2 regions of the Microbacterium sp. Beta genome follow, and region 2 is predicted to be linked to the other one. Evidence: riboswitches for the same ligand, from Rfam matches in the RefSeq annotation. Region 2 holds a riboswitch; the other holds the start of a gene.

Region 1 (9,300 bases), on a different contig from region 2:
GCCGCCCGCCGCACGGATCTGCTCGGCGGCGGTGTGGATCGTGCCCTCGAGCTTCGGATGCGGGGTGTCGGTCTTCGCGAGCATGGCGATGTTCGCACCGTCGGCGGCGGCTCGCAGCGCGATCGCGAGGCCGATGCCGCGGCTGCCGCCCGACATCAGGATGGTCTTGCCTGCAAGGGACATGTGTTCTCCTGGGTTCTCGATCGCGAAAGGGAGGGACAGCCGCGGGGTCAGCGCGGCGCCATGCGGATGGCGCCGTCGAGGCGGATGGTCTCGCCGTTGAGGTAGCCGTTCTCGACGATCTGCTGCACGAGGGCGGCGTACTCGTCGGGGCGGCCGAGACGGGACGGGAAGGGCACCTGCTGACCCAGGGAGTCCTGGGCCGCCTGCGGGAGGCCCATCAGCATCGGCGTCTCCATGATGCCGGGGGCGATCGTGCAGACCCGGATGCCGTAGCGGGCGAGCTCGCGCGCCACCGGAAGGGTCATCGCGTGCACGCCGCCCTTGGACGCGGAGTACGCGGGCTGGCCGATCTGCCCGTCGAACGCGGCGACGCTCGCGGTGTTCACGATGACACCGCGTTCCTCGTCGTGCAGCTCGTTCTTCGCGATGACGGCGGAGGCCTGGGAGATGACGTTGAACGTACCGACGAGGTTGATCCGGATCACGCGCTCGAAGTCGGCGAGCACGGCCGGGTTGCCCTCACGGTCGAGCACCTTGGCGGGTGGGGCGATCCCGGCGCAGTTCACGACGACGCGCAGCGGTGCCGCCGACTGCGCGGCCGCGACGGCCGCCTGCACCTCCTCGGCGTTCGTGACGTCTGCCGCGACGAAGAGACCGCCGAGCTCGTCCGCGACCTCGGCGCCCTTCGATGAGGCGAGGTCGATGATCGTGACGTGCGCGCCCGCTGCGACCAGTCGTCGCGCCGTGGCGAGCCCCAGCCCGGAGGCTCCGCCGGTGATGAGTGCACCCTGTCCACTGATCTGCATCTGATGTTCTCCTTCGAACGCCGTCGTGCGACATGCCGTGATGGAACGCAGTATCAGCCTACGTGGTTCCTGGTATCACCACGACTCTGAGCAACTGCGTCGCGACCGAGCCTAGTTCCCGTCTCCCGCTCGAAGGAACGCGATAGGTCGTGGGAGTAGGATCCGGAGAATGCGCCGCCCGCCCGGGATCCACCGATCCACGGCGACTGTCGACCAGCCGGTGATAATGCGCCTCATTACCACCGTGAGCCTGGCGCTCCTGCTCCTCTTCGCCTTCGCGGTGACCGCACACGGCGATGCCGGGGAGAACGGCGCGGCCCCCTCGCTCGCCGCCGCGGCCATCGATGCGTTCGACGACACCGCCGCGATCGGCGCCGACGCCGAAACGGACGAGGCCCAGGCCCAGGCCGCATTGCCGGTCGCCGTCACGAGCACCCTCGTCGGTGCCGCACTCTGCATTCTCGGGGTGCTGTGCGGCCTCGCCGCGATGCTCCTGCTTTCTCGCGTCCTCGGGCGCCCCGGACAGTTCTCGACCCTCCGGGAGACACCGCGCGCGCTGCGCTCAGATCCGGCTTCTCCCCTGCACCCCTGCGGGACCGCGGTCTCCCTGATCCGGCTGGGTCTCTCCCGAACCTGATCGTCGAAGGGCCGTCACCAGAACGGCGTCTTCCGCCGGTGTCGCGCGGCTCCAAGGCTTCCTGCCTCGAGGGGCCACGCCCCGACACCCGGATCGCGCCCGCTCCCACGCCCGCTCCCGCTCCCGCACCGAATCCCGCGACCCCCTCGTGACGACATCCGAGGCCACGCCCGCGCTCACCCCTTCGAAGGAGACCCCATGAAACGCACATCGAACGACGGCGAACCGCTCGCTCCAGACAGGCGAGGACGGTGAGCCGGCCGGTCGGCACCGCCTCTCGGCCGGTCCGCACGGCGATCGCTGCAGCCGCTCTCAGCGCCCTGATCGTGTTCATCGGTGCGGAGTCGGCAGCGGCCGGGGAGCAGCGCAGTGTCGTCGACACTCAAAGCCGCACAGCGACCACCGCTCCGACTCCCACCCCGACCTCCACTCCCACTCCCACCACCGGCACCACGCATGAACAGCAGAACGGCGAACAGCCGGTGGAGCGCACCGATCTCGGCTTCCTCGGCGTCGCCTTCCTCTTCGGGATCGGTTTCCTCCTCGCTGCAGGAGCGCTCGGCATTCTCGTCTCAGGGCGCGCGCGGCGTCGGCGCGACCGCGCGGACGCCGCTGCGAGGGAAGAGGGTTCCGATGTCGCGTGAGAACAGTCCCCGGTACGGGATCGCCTTCGTCGTCGCCGGCATCGTCGTGCTCATCGACCAGACGAGCAAGGCCGCCGCGATCGCAGGACTCAGCCGGACGGAGCGGATACCCCTGCTGGGGGATGCGCTGGGCCTGCAGCTCGCCTTCAACCCCGGCGCGATCCTGTCGCTCGGGTCAGGGGCGACGTGGGTGCTGACCGTGGTGGGCGTGGCTGCGGTGGCCGCGCTGTTCGTCGCCGCGACTCGCGCGCGCACGAGGGGACGGGCCTGGGGGTGGGGCTTCATCCTCGGAGGTGCCATCGGGAACGTGCTCGATCGTCTGCTCGCACCCCCCGGATTCGGTCGCGGTCACGTCACCGACTTCCTCGCCTACGGGAACTGGTTCATCGGGAACCTCGCCGATGTCGCGCTCGCGATCGGGGGTGTCGTCCTCGTCGTCGGGCTCTTGCTCGACCAGCGTGCGGCAGCGCGGACGACGCAGACCATCGACCGGCCGGACGGCTCGCGCGAGGACGCGGCCGGATGAACGACTGGATGCCCGATGCCCCGCCGACCTTCGCAGACTTCCTCACACCGATCGTCTTCAGTCCGGCCGCTGGGCCGTTCCCCCTCCTGCCCCTGGTCGCGGTAGTGCTGGCGGTCGCCTATCTGGCCGGGACCCTCCGGTTGTGGCGGCAGCACCGTCGGTGGCCCGTCTGGCGAACCGTCGTATTCCTCCTGGGGTGCATCGCGCTCGCCGCCACCACGGGCCTCGGGGTCGAGGTGTACGGCTATGCCCTGATGTCGGTGTTCATGTTCCAGCAGCTCACGCTCATGATCGCGATCCCTCCGCTGCTGGTCCTCGGCTCACCGGGCACGCTCCTCCTGCGGGTGACACCGCACCGCGGGCTGGGCGCCGTCGTGCTGCGTATCGCGCACGGAGGGCTCCGCAGCGGGATCGCCCGGTGGATCCTGAGCCCGTGGATCGCGCTGCCGATGTACCTGATCGCGTTCTACGGGCTGTACCTGGCCGGTCTCGCCGACCGTGTGCTCGCAGCACCCGGAGGCCACCTCGCTCTGGAGGTCGGGTTCCTCGTCATCGGGATCCTCTTCGCCATCCCGGTACTGAGCTCCGATCCCCTCCCGGTGCGGCTCGGGCACGGCGGTCGCGCCCTGGACGTCTTCGCCGAAGCGGCCCTGCACGCGTTCTTCGGCGTCTTCCTGATGATGGCGACCACCATGCTCGTCGACCACTTCGTCGCACCGACTCTGGCGCTAGGGATGAATCCGCTCGAAGACCAGCAGCTGGCCGGCGGGCTGGCATGGTCGTACGGCGAAGCCCCGACCCTGCTGATGCTCGTCTACGTGATGCACCGGTGGTTCCGCGACGACACGGCACGCGCCGCCGCGGCCGATCGCTATGCCGATGCGCACGGCACCACTGAGCTCGACGCCTACAACGCCTATCTGGAGGGCCTCCGTGACGACCGCCGCTGAGCCGGTGCGGTGCCCGTCGGGCAGGATGGACGGATGAGCATTCCCTCCGCTTACCTCGACGTGCCGATGAAGGTTCGCGAGCTCGCGCGCGGTGCCGCGCTCGAGCCGGTCTGGCTCAACGGGATCGGCGGGCTGACCTTCCGCACCGACGACGGGCGGTACATCAAGTGGGGTCCGCTCGACGACGAGGCGAACATGCGCGACGAAGCCGAGCGCATGAGGTGGGCACGAACGTGGATCCCCGTACCGGAGGTGATCGAGCAGGGCCAGGACGACACACACGAGTGGCTCGTCACGGTCGCGATCGATGCCCGCAGCGCCGTCGACCCCCGCTGGGCCGACCAGCCGGAGACCGCGGTGCGAGCGGTCGGGGTCGGCCTGCGGATGCTGCACGATGCCCTGCCGGTGGCCGAGTGCCCCTGGGAGTGGAGCACGCAGTGGCGGATCGCCAACGCCGCCGATCGCGGCACGGTCGTGCCAGAGGATCTGCTCCAGGAACCGTCGATCGACCGGTTGGTGGTGTGCCACGGCGACGCCTGCATGCCGAACACGCTTCTCGACGCGGAAGGCCGGCCGGCCGCCTTCGTGGATCTCGCCGCTCTCGGTGTCGCCGACCGCTGGGCCGACATCGCCGTGGCCTCGATGAGCACGATGTGGAACTTCGGCGAAGGCTGGGAGGACACACTGATCGAGGCCTACGGCGTCGACCCCGATCACGAGCGCCTCGAGTACTACCGTCGACTCTGGAACGAGACGTGAGTATCGTGCCCGATGATCGGCCGCGTGTGCTCGGTCCGGTCGTCGACGACATGACCCGGTGCGTGCACTATCAAGGCCCGACCGACATCATCGCGATCCGCTTCGCCTGCTGCGGCGAGTACTACCCGTGCCACCGCTGCCACGAGGAGACCGTGAAGCATGCGACGCAGCAATGGGCGGCCCATGAGCGCGACAGACGGGCGATCCTCTGCGGTGCGTGCGGGCATGAGCTCACGATCGCCGAGTACTTCGCGGCGACGGCATGTCCACGATGTTCGGCGCTGTTCAACGAGCGGTGCGCACTGCACCGTGAGCACTACTTCCAGCTCGACCGGAGCTAGCTCCAGACGAAACGGAACGTCCCGACGAGCACGGCGGCGGCGAGCGCGAGTGCCATGATCGCGATTCCGCCGATCACCGCCACCGCATCACGCGGGTGCAACCGGGAGGGACGCGACCAGGTGCGCGGAATGCCGGAGCCGAAGCCCCTGGCCTCCATCGCGAGCGCCAGCTTCGAGCCGCGCCGCACCGCGAACACGAGCAGCACGAACGCCATCGAGAAGAACCGTCGCAGCACACCCCGGTCGCCCACGCCGCGCGCGCGACGGGCCAGGCTCATGGTGCGCCAGTCATCGAGGAAGAGCCCCAGCATGCGCGTTCCCGCGAGGATGCCGAGCACGAAGCGGCTCGGGAGCTTGGCCACCTGCGCCAACGCGTCGGCGAGCTCGGTCGGGTCGGTGCCGCCGAACAGCAGGATCGTGGGGAGTCCGAGCGCGATCACTCGCAGACTCACCGCGATCGCGAGCGTGATGGAGTCGTCGCTGATCGTCGCGAAGCCGAACGTCCAGTAGATGCGCCCTGCCGGTTCCGCATACAGCAGCATGCTCACACCGGCGATCGGGGCGAAGATCACGACCGGCAGCAGGCGCTTCAGCACCGTCGACAGACGCAGCCCCGTCAACGGTAGGCAGAGCAGCTGCAGGACGATCGCTGCCAGCGCGCTCGTGATGTCGATGGAGGCGAACAGCGGCACGGACAGCAGCAGGGCGAGCAGCAGCTTCGTCACCGGGTTCACACCGTCGAGCCAGACCGGGCGCACGGTCTCGGTCGCCGTCACGACGACGACCCCAACTCGATGCGATGACCGCCCAGGTGTCGGATCACCGCGTCGTCGTGCGTGACCGCGATGATCGACCGGCCACGCGCGATCTCCTCCTGCAGCAGGGCGACGAGCGAGATCCACCCGCGGCGGTCCTGTCCGAACGTCGGCTCGTCGAGCACGATGACCTCCGGCGCCCCGGCCAGCACGGTGGCGACCGACAGCCGCCGCTTCTGCCCTCCGGAGAGCGTGAACGGGTTGGCGAGGGCGAGCGGGGCGAGGCCCAGGCGTTCGAGAAGACCGTCAACGACCGTATCCGTCTTCGCCTGATCCCAGCCGAGCGCCCGTGGCCCGACCGCGAGCTCATCGCGAAGGGTCTGGGCCAGGAACTGGTGCTCCGGCTCCTGGAACACCATCCCGATGCGGGTGAGCAGCTCGCGCGAGGTCCAGCGGATGGGGCGCGTGCCCTTGCGCCCCGCCAGCTCCGGTGCCGACCGCACCTCTCCCGCCTGCTCCGGGATGAGCCCGGCGAGCGTGAGGGCGAGCGTCGACTTGCCGGCGCCGTTCGGCCCGGTGATCACCGTCGCGTTCGCCCGCGGCACGCGCAGGTCGAGCCCGCGCTGCACCGGCGCTCCATGCTCCCGTCCGATCGTCAGGTCGGACGCGGTGAGCGCGTCCGGTGCCGACACCTGCTCCAGCACGGGCAGGTCGATCCCCCGGTCGGGCACCCACACCCCGGCGTCCGCCAGCACGTCGCCGTATGCCGCGAACACCTGGGCCGGTTCCCCGTCGGCGAGCAGTCCGCCGTCGGCCGCGAGCACGATCACGCGCGTCATCAGATCGACCCAGATCGGTGTGCGGTGCTCGACGACGATCAGCGTCGCACCGGTGGAGGCGACGGCATGTTCGACGCTCGCCCGCACCTCGCGCACACCCTCGGGGTCGAGGTTCGCCGTCGGCTCGTCGAGCAGCAGCAGCCCTGGGCGCATCGCGAGCACACCGGCGAGCACCAGTCGCTGCTTCTGTCCGCCCGACAGGGCCTTCGTGGGGCGTTGCAGCGGCACATCGAGCCCGACGGCATCCAGCGCCTCCGCGACGCGACCGGGGATCTCGGATGCGGGCACACCGAGGTTCTCGCACCCGAACGCCACGTCGTCGCCGACCTTCGACAGCACGATCCCCGCATCGGGGTCCTGCAGGACGAGGCCCACCTGACCGTGCCGGGATTCGGGGGCGGCACCGTCGATGTGCAGCGACCCGGTTCGCACCCCTTCGTCGTCGCCGCCGAGGACCCCGGCCAGGCCCGCGAGCAGCGTCGACTTCCCGGCACCGGAGGCGCCGAGCAGCAGCACCCGCTCACCCGGTTCGATCGTGAACGAGACGTCCTCGACGGCGGGGAGCTTCCGACCGGCGTACCGCCAGCCCCAGCCCGCAGCCTGCACGCGGGCCGGGGCGGCGATGGTCACGGTCAGACCTCGCGCACGTGCTCTCGCCCGACGGCGAAGCGGTTCAGTGCACCGGTGACCGCCAACGCGCGCACCAGCAGCCAACCGACGACACCCGCCAGGATCGCCCCGGAGACGACAACGCTGACCAGGTAGATCGTGTTGAACTCGACGGACTTCAGGATGTTGGGCGAGCTGCCGTAGAACAGCTCGAACACCCAGGCAGCCACCGCTGCACCGACACCGGCGAGCGCGGCGACCGCGATCCCGAAGCGCCGGTAGAAGAACAGGGCGAAGATGATCTCCGCGCCGAGTCCCTGCACGATGCCGGACAGCACGGTCGAGACGCCCCACACGTTGCCGATCAGCATCGACACGATCGCTGCGACGAGCTCGACGACCAGCGCCGCACCGGGCTTGCGGATGACGAGGCCGCCGACGACGCCGCCCAGCAGCCAGATGCCGACGGCGATACCGCCCAGTCCCGGCGTCAGAGCATCGGCCGCACCGAACCAGGCGTAGCCGATCGTGTTCCATCCCCAGAACACGAGGCCGATCGCGACGCCGAGGACGGCGGCAACGACGATGTCGACGACGCGCCAGCGCCAGATCGATGTGCGGTGCGGATCCTGTGCGGCGGCGGATGCCTGCTGCGTGGATGCGGACGTGGGCGTACTCATCTGAACTCCTCCCTGCGCTGGCATGACCCAGATCAGGTTCGACGGTCGAAGCGCGATTCGCTCCCTCTCAGCCCGGCTCGCCGGACTCCCGTGGTTGTGCTGACGATCTTACCGTCGGCGACACCCCCGTGGCGACAGGGCCCGGCGCCGCGGAACACGCGCGGGATTGGGTACCGTAAACGAGTGACCGCATCAGATCCCGCCGACGAGGCGACGGGCGTCGTCGGCGACGACGGCCCTGCCCCCGCCGACACCGCCGACACCGCGACAGGCGGATCGGTGCTGACGGCCGAGCAGACGTCGCCTGGAGCGGATGCTCCGGGGACGGTCGTAGACCCGGAGCCCGTCGTAGACCCGGAGCCCGTCGTTCCACCGGAGGCCGTGAGCGCCCCGGAACCGGCCACCCCCGCGCTGACGAAGCCGCCGTTCATCCCTCGCGACCGCACGGTCCCGGATCCTTCCGGCGAACTCACCGCGTCGGAGACAGCCGCGCCCCAGTGGGCCGACGACACCACGACGGCCACCGCTCTCACCTGGGTGGACGCCGCGACCGTCGCCGAGCACACCGCCACGGCCACTCTCGACGACACCTCGGAGGCCGAGCGATCGAGCGGTCTGCTGCGCGGTGCGCGTCTTCGCCCCGCCATCGCCCGCCCGGGTGTCCTGGTCCCGCTGGCCACGCTCGCCGGTCTCGTCGCCGTCTACGCCGGCACCACACTGCTCTGGCCCCTCCACGAGGTGCCGCCGACGGTGCAGTCGGTCGAGTTCGCGACGACTCCCGCCGCTGCCGCCGCCGTGACCTGGCCGACCGAGGGTGCGGGTGCCGTCGGCATCGCGGGCATGACGACGGCGGCTTCGGTGCCCGACGCCGTGAGCATCGCGAGCATCACCAAGGTCGTCAGCAGTCTGATGGTGCTCGACCGCATGCCGCTCGCTGTCGGGGAGCAAGGACCCGAGTTCTCGTTCACCCGCGCCGACAGCGTGAAGTACTGGGACTACCGGCGCAGTGACCAATCCGCCCTCGACGTGCCCATCGGCGGAGTGCTCACGGAGTACCAGCTGTTGCAGGGGACGCTCATGGGTTCCGCGAACAACTACATCGATCGGCTCGCGACCGAGATCTGGGGCTCCGAGCGCGAGTTCGCGAGGGCTGCAGAGGTGTGGTTGCGCGAACGTGGCCTGACCGGAATCACCGTGGTGACCCCCTCCGGCTTCGACGAGCGCAACGTGGCCACGCCCGAGGCCCTGGTGGCGCTCGGCGAGCGTGCGATGCAGAACCCGGTCTTCGCCGAGATCGTCGGCACCAAGTCCGTCGACCTCCCGGGTGCGGGCACCGTCGTGAACACGAACGGCATGCTCGACGATCCCGGTGTCGTCGGCATCAAGACCGGCACCCTGGTCGGCTGGAACCTTCTCACCGCGAAGGACCTCGTGATCGGTGACACCACGGTGCACCTGTTCGCCGCGGCGCTGAATCAAGCCGGAGACGACGAGCGACTCGCTCTCACGCGTTCCCTGTTCGCCGAGGCGGAATCCGCACTGGAGGCGCAGGCGCCGGCCGTCGCGAAGGA
Region 2 (9,300 bases):
CCGTCTGGATCTCGTCGACGATCAGCAGGGCGCCGTGAGCGAGGCTCAGCGAGCGCGCAGCGGCGAGATAGCCCTCCGGCAGCTCGACCACTCCGGCCTCGCCCTGGATGGGCTCGACGATGATCGCGGCGACGCGGTCATCCATCGCCGCTTCGAGAGCCTCGATCGTGGCCGGGATATGCTCGACCCCGGCGGGCATCGGCTCGAACGGCGCGCGCATCGAGGCCTTGGCGGTGAGCGCGAGCGAGCCCATCGTACGACCGTGGAAGCCGTTCTCGAGAGCGAGGATGCGCGGCCGCTCTGAGCCGCCGTGCAGACGCGCGAGCTTGAACGCGGCCTCGTTCGCCTCGGCGCCCGAGTTCGAGAAGAACACACGACCGTCGATGCCGGCACCCGCGAGACGCTTGAGCCGCGCCGCGAGCGCGAGCTGGGGTGGCGTGGCGAAGTAGTTCGACACGTGCGCGAGCGTGGCCGCCTGCGTCGAGACCGCCTCGACGAAGGCCGGATGCGCGTGCCCGAGCGAGGTCACCGCGATGCCCGCGAGGAAGTCGAGGTGGCGTCGGCCGTCGGCATCCCACAGGTACGAGCCCTCACCGCGTACCAGCAGCGCGAGCCGCTCCCCCGCGTTGAGCACGAGATCGCGTGCCGCATCGTCCTGCCAGACGGTCATGCCGTCACCTCGTTCTTTCCCAGGACCACTTCGGTCCCGATTCCCTTGCTGGTGAAGAGTTCGACGAGCACCGAGTGCGGCACCCGCCCATCGATGATCGCCGCCGCGTCGACGCCGCCCTCGACCGCGTCGAGACAGGCCCGCATCTTCGGGATCATCCCCGACTCGAGCGTCGGAAGCATCTGGATGAGCGCATCCGACGTCAGATGGGAGACGAGCGAGTCGCGGTTGGGCCAGTCGGCATACAGCCCCGGCACGTCGGTCAGGATGACGAGCTTTCGCGCGTGCAACGAGACCGCGAGAGCGGCTGCCGCGGCATCCGCGTTGACGTTGAGCGACTGCCCGGGGTGATCGAGATCGGGCGCGATGCTCGACACCACCGGGATGCGCCCTGCGGCGAGGTGGTCGAGCACGGGCGTCGGATCGACCTCGACGACGTCGCCGACCCGACCGAGGTCGACTTCTTCGCCGTCGATCACGACACCACGACGGCGCCCTCCGAAGAGTCCGGCGTCCTCCCCGCTGAGGCCGGTGGCGATCGGGCCGTGCGAGTTGATCTTCGACACGAGCTGCGGGTTGACCTGACCGGTGAGCACCATGCGCACGACGCTGATCGCCTCGGTGTTGGTGACGCGATAGCCGCCCTTGAACTCGCTCGGGATCTCGAGCCGCTGCAGCATGTTGGAGATCTGCGGCCCTCCACCATGCACCACGACCGGAAGCACCCCGACGTAGCGGAGGTAGGCGATGTCCTGGGCGAAGGCGTCCTGCAGCTCCTCCGACACCATGGCATTGCCGCCGTATTTGATGACGACGATCTGGTCGCGGAACTTCTTCAGCCACGGCAGCGACTCGATGAGCGTCGTGGCCTTCTGCGCGGCGACGTCCGGCGTGGTGTCCTGGATGTCGGTCATGAGGCGTAGGCGCTGTTCTCGTGCACGTAGTCGTGGGTCAGGTCGTTCGTGAGCACCGTGGCCGTCGACTCCCCGACCTTGAGGTCGATCATGAGGTGCGTGGCACGCGGGGTGAGGTCGACCTCTTCGCGGGGGCGGTCCGGACCACCCTGGCTGCAGACGCGCACGCCGTTCATCCAGACGTCGACGTCGTAGGGGTCGAACTGCGCATTCGTCGTTCCGATCGCCGCGAGCACCCGCCCCCAGTTCGGATCGTTGCCGAAGATCGCCGCCTTGAAGAGGTTGTTGCGCGCGACCGACCGGCCGACCTCGACGGCGTCCTGCTCGGTCACAGCATGCTGCACCTCGATCGTGATGTCGTGGCTCGCGCCCTCGGCATCACCCTGCAGCTTGACCGCGAGCTCCTGGGAGAGCTCGATGAGCGCGGCGGTGAAGTCGTCGAGGTCCGGCACGACCTCGGATGCCCCGTTGGCGAGGAGCGTGACTTGGTCGTTCGTCGACATGCAGCCGTCGGAATCGAGACGGTCGAACGTCTGCCCTGTCGCACGGCGCAGCGCCTCATCGGCCTGAAGCGGCTCGAGGACGGCATCGGTGGTGATCACCACGAGCATCGTGGCGAGTCCCGGCGCGAGCATGCCCGCACCCTTCGCCATACCGCCGATCGTCCAGCCATCACGGCTGATCACGGCGGTCTTCGCAACGGTGTCGGTGGTCATGATGGCCTGTGCCGCGCTCTCCCCGCCGTCGGCGCTGAGCTCGGCGATCGCCTGCTCGGTGCCGGCCAGCACACGCGAGCGGAACGTCTCGTCCCCGGTGCCGATGAGGCCGGTGGAGCAGATCAGCACATCCCCGGCGCTGACGCCGAGCAGTTCGGCCGCCTTCTCCGCCGTCTGGTGGGTGGTCTGGAACCCGAACGCGCCGGTGAAGCAGTTCGCACCGCCGGAGTTGAGCACCACGGCCTCGACGACCCGGTCGGCCACTGCCTGCTGCGACCAGATGATCGGGTTCGCCTTGGCGCGGTTGCTGGTGAAGACCGCGGCACCCACCTTGCGAGGTCCGCGGTTGACGACGACGGCGACATCGGGCTTCCCGGTCGACTTCAGCCCGGCGGCGACACCGGCCGCTTCGAATCCTGCGGGGGCGGTGACGCTCACGGCGCTACTCCGTTCACTGAGAGGGCGCGGGCTTCGGGAAGACCCAGCGCGATGTTCATGGATTGGACGGCAGCGCCGGCGGTGCCCTTGACGAGGTTGTCGACCGCGGTGACGACCGTGACCCGGTTCGCGGCCCGGTCGATCGCGAGGCCGATCAGCGCGGTGTTGGCTCCGAGCACGTCGGCCGTGCGGGGGAAGCGTCCCTCGGGCAGCAGCTGCACGAAGGTCTCGTCGCCATAGGCGCTCTGCCAGGCGTCACGGATCTGCGCATCCGTCGCACCGTCGACGATGGGTGCGGTGGACGTGGCGAGGATCCCGCGCGACATGGGCACCAGCACCGGCGTGAACGAGATCCGGATGCCGTCGGACTCCACCCCGGACGCCGCGGCGAGCGCCTGACGGATCTCGGGGATGTGTCTGTGGGTTCCGCCGACCGCATAGGGGTTGGCGGTGCCCAGGATCTCGCTGCCGAGCAGGTTCGTCTTGAGGCTCTTCCCCGCGCCGGACGGTCCGACGGCGAGCACGGAGACGATGTCGGAGGGGTCGATCACCCCGGCGGCCACACCGGGCGCGAGGCTGAGACTCACGGTGGAGGCATTGCAGCCCGGCGCCGCGATGCGCGTGGCTCCACGGAGGTGCTCACGCTGCTTGACCCCGTCGATGAGGAGCTCTGGCACACCGTAGGTCCACGGCTCGTGGAAGTCGCCGCCGTAGAACGCATCCCACGCCGAGGCGGACGTGAGTCGGTGGTCGGCGCCGGCATCGATCACGAGCGGGACATCGCCCAGCGCATCGGTGTACTGCCCCGACTGCCCGTGCGGCAAGGCGAGGAACACGATGTCGTGGCCGGCGAGGATCTCCGGTGTCGTGTCCTGCAGCGTGAGGTGTGCGAGTGAGCGCAGGTGCGGCTGGTGGTCGACGAGAGGCTGCCCGGCGTTCGAATGCGCCGTGACGGTGCGGATCTCCATGTCGGGATGGGCGGCCAGGAGGCGCAGAATCTCGCCGCCTGCGTAGCCGGATGCGCCGGAGACGGCGACGGAATACGTCATGCTTCTACCTTAACGGTCAGGCCCTCGAGGAAATCGGGACCGTGGACGGGGCCGGAGGCGGCGACACCGGCACTCGACCGCCGTGCGCGCACGGGCAGAAGGGCGGGGTCGCCTACAGTCGGCGGCCGCGGCGTCGGCGCACAGCGATGACGCTCGGAGCGAGCGTCGGAGAAGCGGTGGCGGCCGAAGGCATGTCGCGACAGTAGCGCGGCCTCGGCTGCCACCGCAAATCCGGTTCGTCATCTGCGGGGTGAGGGCTCCAGCGGTGCGGCGAAGAAGGCGAGTTCGTGGGCACTCGAGACCTCGAAGACGTGGCGCATCCTGGCGCGGGTCGCGGCATCAGCCGTTGCCGCCGCTTCGGAGGCGTAGGCGATCGCCGTCTCGGTCGCCTCTTCGAACGCGGGATCGGCGTAGGCCACCAGCCACGAGGCGTAGGGGTGCTGGGGATCCTGCGCGTACTGACCGAAGGCCCCGGCATGCAGGCGTCGGCCGAGGTCGGTGTATAGCCAGAAGCACGGGAGGACGGCCGCGACGATCTCTGCGTAGTCCCCACCGAACGCGACAGAGCGCAGGTGATCGAGGTAGGCGGTGGTGGCCGCCCCCGGCTCGGCGGAGAACGTGTCCGCGCTCACCCCCTGCGTCGGAGTCAACCACGACGCGTGCAGCTCGAGCTCGCCCACGATCGAACCGCGTGCCGACTCCGCCCAGAACGCCTGCTCATCGGATGTCGGCGCGAGCCGGGACGCTTCCGCGAGCACACGGGCGTACTCGCGCAGGTACAGCGCGTCCTGGGCGAGATAGGACAGGAACGGTCCGCGCTCCAGCGTCCCGTCGGCGAGCGCGCGGATGAAGGGCAGCTCGTCGATCGCGGTGCGGATCTCCCTGATGTCGTGCCACCAGTCCGCCGCTATGTCGTCCGCGACCGGACGGGCCTCTGTTCCCGCCCGTTCCCAGAGTCCGGAGAAGTGGTTGATCGGCCCGTGCCCACCGCCGACGCGCAACGCGTCCCCCGCCCGCAGGGCTTCGCGAAGCCAGATGCGCGCGGCGCCGACGGCCGCTTCTGCGTCGTGCCCCCGCGCGAGCAGGGTCGCGAGCGCGGACGACAGCGAGCAGCCGGTGCCATGGGTGTTTCCGGTCGTGATCCGTCGTCCTGGAAAGTCTCTGCGCAGACCGCGCGCCGCGTCGACCAACGCATCGGGGGCCTCATCGCCGACGAGATGGCCGCCCTTGACCAGGACGGCCGCATCGATCCGGGCGGACAGCTCGTGCGCCGCGGAGATGGCATCCTCCCAGTCGGCGATCTCCCGACCGGCGAGCACCGCGAGTTCGGCGAGATTCGGAGTGACCAGAGTCGCCCGCGCGAGGAGTCCGTGCAGTGCTCGCTCCGCCTCCGGATCCAGCAGCCGGTCGCCGGAGGTCGCGACCATGACGGGATCGAGCACCACGACAGGCGGGCGCACGCGGTCGAGCCACGCCCCCACTGCGCGGATGACCTCGGCGTCGGCGAGCATCCCGATCTTCACGGCGTCGATCACGATGTCGTCCGACACGGCATCGAGCTGCGCGCGGAGGAAGTCGACCGGCGGCACGTGCACAGCGCGCACGCCCTGCGTGTTCTGCGCGGTCAGCGCCGTGGGCACAGCCATCCCGTACCCGCCGTTCGCGGCGATGGACTTGAGGTCGGCCTGGATGCCCGCACCTCCGGACGGGTCGCTCCCGGCGATGCTGAGCACTCGCGGTACACCCCCGGAGCGCCAGCGCCGCAGGAACCGCGTCGCTACGGCGGCCGGATCGTCGGCGGCACACAGCGCCGAGACCACGGCCACCCCCGCCGCACCGGCATCGCGAAGGGCCTCGGTGTCGTCGATGTGGACCCCGCCGATCGCCACGCACGGGAGTGCGCTGCGCCTGGCGAAGTCGCGAAATCCCTCCACGCCCAGCGGGACGGGGTGATCCGGCTTCGTGAAGGTGGGACGGATGACGCCGACCCCGAGGTAGTCGACCGTCCCGGCCGGGAGGGCCCGCAGCGCGTCGAGGTGCGCTGCGGTGTTGGCGGTGAGGCCGATCAACGCGTCGGGTCCGAGTGCCTCACGGGCGCGCAGCACCGAGGCGTCGCCCTGACCGAGGTGCACGCCATCGACCCTGGCTCCACGCTCACGAGCAGCCACGGCCGCGCCCAGCCGATCGTTCACCACGAGCAGCGCCCGACCGTCGATCGCCTGCGACAGCGCGACCAGCTGTTCGACCGTCTCCTCGTCGGTCGCGTCCTTGTCGCGCAGCTGCACGATGCGCACCCCGCCTTCCACCGCGTGCCGGACGGTCTCGACGACGCCCCGGTCTCCGCACAGCTCCGCATCCGTGACGAGGTAGAGCGAGAGGTCGGCGTTCACAGGGCACCGCCTTCGACGCGGGCACGGACCCTGATGTCAGCGGAATCCACCGCGGCGAGGGCATCCAGCAGCGCGACGGCGAAGCTCCCCGGCCCGGTGGACCGCTCCGCTGCCTGCTCCGCCGCGATCGTGTACACGAGGCTCGCCGACGCGACCGCCGTGAGCGCGTCGTGCCCTGTCGCCCGCGCAGCGCCGAGGAAGGCCGCCATCACCGCGCCCAGAGCACAACCGCCGCCCGTGACCCTCGTGAGCAGCTCGTGCCCGTTGGACAACCGCAGCACGCGTTCGCCGTCGGTGAGCAGATCGATCGGGCCGGACACGGCCACCACACCGCGTGTCGTCCGAGCCAGCGCCGATGCGGCCTCGGCCGCGGACTCGGTGCTGTCGGTGGAATCCACACCTCGCCCACCGGCGCTGAGCCCCGCGAGAGCCAGCACCTCCGAGGCGTTGCCGCGGATCGCGGTCGGACGCTGCTCGACGAGTTGACGCGCGAGTGCGGTGCGCACCGGGAGCGCACCGACCGCGACGGGGTCGAGCACCCAGGGCGTACCGGCTGCCCTCGCACCGGTGACGGCTTCCAGAGTCGCCGCGCGCTGCTCCGGGGTGGGCGTCCCCAGGTTGACCAGCATCCCCGAGGCGACACCGGCGAACATGCCGGCCTCCCCGACGATGTCGACCATGGCGGGGGCAGCCCCGAGCGCCAGCAGCAGGTTGGCGGTGAAGCCGGTGACCACGGCATTGGTGATGCAGTGCGTCAGCGGTGGCGCCTCACGCAACACCCCCAGCAGCACCGCAGCCTTTTCGGCGAGATCGTGTGTGGAATCAGGACGCAGAAGATCGCTCATCGCGACATCCCTTCGCTAGTACGAACTAGATCAGGTTCGACGGGTCTGTTCTCAGCCGCGGATCGCGGCACCCCGTGTCACTGTCCGCAGTCTATCGATCGGCCAGCAGCGCCCGCTCCTGCGCCCGCGTGAGCCCGGCACGTCGTTCGCGGTCGAGTCCGCGCTCCCGTTCGTCGGCGAGCACGCGCTCGATCGTGTCGACGAGCGGACGGAGCGTCCCACCGGTCTCATGGAATGCCGCGTTCGAGCGGGTCATGAATCCCGTCATCTCGGGCGGGAGCCACAGCGGCAGGGAGTGCGGGCCGGCCCAGTGGTCCACGTCATGCGCGATGAGCCACTCCTCGTCCGCGACGATGGTCGCCCCGGTGTGCCCGGATGCAGCGCGGACCATCCGCAGCACATCCGCGAGAGGCCTCTCGTCGCCGACGGCGTTGACGGCTCCGCTGCCTCGCGCGGTGACGATGTACTCCGCCAGATCGTCGACGTCGATCAACTGAGCGCTCCGCCCGTCCAGCGGGGGCAGCAGCACGGCGTCAGCGTCGGCACGAGCGAACGCAGCACTCCAGTAGCCGAAGCGGTCGCTCGGGTCTCCGTCGCCCACGATCAGGCCGGGACGCACCACGAGTGCCCGCTCCCCCAATCGGGCGACGGAGTCCTCGGCGGCGACCTTCTGCGCCGCGTACTCGTACTCGTCGCCGAGAACCGCCGCCGGGCGTCGTGGAGCCGATTCGTCCGCACCGACCGTCTCGTCATCGGAGTACACCGACACGGATGACACGTACGTCCATCGTGCCGCTCGATCGCCCAGCATCTCGACTGCCCGATCGACATGCGCCGCCTGGGAGGAGATGTCGACGACGTGGTCCCACTCCCGTCGTGCGAGGTCGACGTAGGTCGAAGCCTCCTCGCGATCGCCACGCACCAGGACCGTTCCCTCCGGCGCGGGCCGTGTGCCTCGAGCGAGGCAGGTGACCGTGGCTCCGTGGTCGCGCCAGTGACCGGCGACGCGCCCGGAAAGCCACCCGGTGCCGCCCAGGATCAGAACATCCGTCATGGTGTGCCTGCACCCAACCGGTCAAGGCCTGCCAGCACCGGAACCGTCCAGGCGGGGTCGGGCCGCCAGCGGGTCCACGCGGAGTCGAACGGCCAGTCGTCGGCCTCGAACGACGCGATGGCCGCGTCCGCGTGCCGCTCGATCTGCGCGGCCTGCTCGGAGCTGAGCCGTCCCTGGGCGATCGCGGCGACGAGCTCATCCTCGTCCTTGAGGTGGATGCCGCCCGCCGGATCGATCTCGACGTCGAGGATATGGTCGGACGAGAAGGTGTCCCGGTCTGTCCGCAGATGCGCGTTCTCGAGATTCACGTACCACCCGGAGAACGCCCAGTCCGGCCAGGTGGTGTCGCTCCAGAACAGCCAGATCGACCACGGCATGCCCGCAGGGGCGATGCACAGCACCCCGTTGCCCCGCCAGCGCTCCACGATGCGCGTCCGCGGCTCGAGCCAGCGCCGGGCGAGAGGCACTTCCCGAACGCGCTGTCCATCGCTGGAGCCGGGCGCCTCCTGGAGCGTCCCGGGAGCGAGCCAGGCCACGAGACCGCGCTCATCATCACGGACCACGCGCATCGGCGAGATCCTGGACGGCTCTCCCGGCTGCCACCCCGGTTTCCGGTAGTGCCAGTCGATCTGTGCGCCGGGCTCGAGGAACGGCCCCTCGCCGAGCGGTCGCGCCCCGTCGGGGACGGCGGCCGGAGTGCCCTGGGGGAGGATTCTCATCCCGCCACGGTACTCCGGCGCCGACCTGGATCATCCGAGGACGACACGGTGCGCCTCACACCGCGGATCGGCCCTCAGTCGCGCAGCGTCGCTCCGAAGCGCTGCGCAGCGACCTCGACTCCGGCGAGCTTGGCTTCCGTGGCCTCCGCCGCGGTGAGTGTGCGGTCATCCGCCCGGAACCTCAGTGCGAAGGTCAGGCTCTTGGAACCCTCCGGAACGCCCTCTCCGCGATAGTCGTCGACGAGGCGCACCGACTCCAGCAGCGTGCCCGCACCTTCGGCGAGGGCGGCCTGCACATCCGCGGCGGGGACCCCGGCCGGAACCAGGAGCGACACGTCCTGCGTAGCGGCGGGGAACGTCGACAGCGAAGCCGCGACGACCCGTCCGCCGGCAAGCGACAGGATGCGGTCGAGGTCGAGCTCGAACACGGTCGCGCGCCCGGGAAGATCGGCCCCCTCGGCGACAGCGGGGTGCAGCTCGCCGACGTATCCGACCTCTTCGCCTG

Evidence for each region. Region 2 has a riboswitch for thiamine pyrophosphate ahead of thiM (hydroxyethylthiazole kinase). Riboswitches for the same ligand answer to the same signal wherever they lie in the genome.
Region 1: another riboswitch for thiamine pyrophosphate. It lies ahead of FFS56_RS09275 (ECF transporter S component); the one in region 2 lies ahead of thiM (hydroxyethylthiazole kinase).

What each region holds. Positions count from the first base shown of each region.
Region 1 is NZ_SCOG01000007.1:88,884-98,183, reverse strand. Features, by position in the region: gene FFS56_RS09325 (NAD(P)-dependent oxidoreductase) at 1-183, opposite strand, end outside; gene FFS56_RS09320 (SDR family NAD(P)-dependent oxidoreductase) at 231-989, opposite strand; gene FFS56_RS09315 (hypothetical protein) at 1,234-1,626, shown strand; gene FFS56_RS09310 (hypothetical protein) at 1,878-2,270, shown strand; gene FFS56_RS09305 (signal peptidase II) at 2,260-2,796, shown strand; gene FFS56_RS09300 (cytochrome c oxidase assembly protein) at 2,793-3,746, shown strand; gene FFS56_RS09295 (aminoglycoside 3'-phosphotransferase) at 3,780-4,505, shown strand; gene FFS56_RS09290 (CHY zinc finger protein) at 4,502-4,846, shown strand; gene FFS56_RS09285 (energy-coupling factor transporter transmembrane component T) at 4,843-5,622, opposite strand; gene FFS56_RS09280 (ABC transporter ATP-binding protein) at 5,619-7,064, opposite strand; gene FFS56_RS09275 (ECF transporter S component) at 7,073-7,729, opposite strand; TPP riboswitch at 7,722-7,831, opposite strand; gene FFS56_RS09270 (D-alanyl-D-alanine carboxypeptidase) at 7,913-9,300, shown strand, end outside.
Region 2 is NZ_SCOG01000025.1:10,404-19,703, forward strand. Features, by position in the region: gene FFS56_RS17350 (acetylornithine transaminase) at 1-670, opposite strand, end outside; gene argB (acetylglutamate kinase) at 667-1,584, opposite strand; gene argJ (bifunctional glutamate N-acetyltransferase/amino-acid acetyltransferase ArgJ) at 1,581-2,738, opposite strand; gene argC (N-acetyl-gamma-glutamyl-phosphate reductase) at 2,735-3,787, opposite strand; gene FFS56_RS17370 (bifunctional hydroxymethylpyrimidine kinase/phosphomethylpyrimidine kinase) at 4,027-6,177, opposite strand; gene thiM (hydroxyethylthiazole kinase) at 6,174-7,022, opposite strand; TPP riboswitch at 7,013-7,107, opposite strand; gene FFS56_RS17380 (NAD-dependent epimerase/dehydratase family protein) at 7,114-8,076, opposite strand; gene FFS56_RS17385 (DUF402 domain-containing protein) at 8,073-8,795, opposite strand; gene pheT (phenylalanine--tRNA ligase subunit beta) at 8,870-9,300, opposite strand, start outside.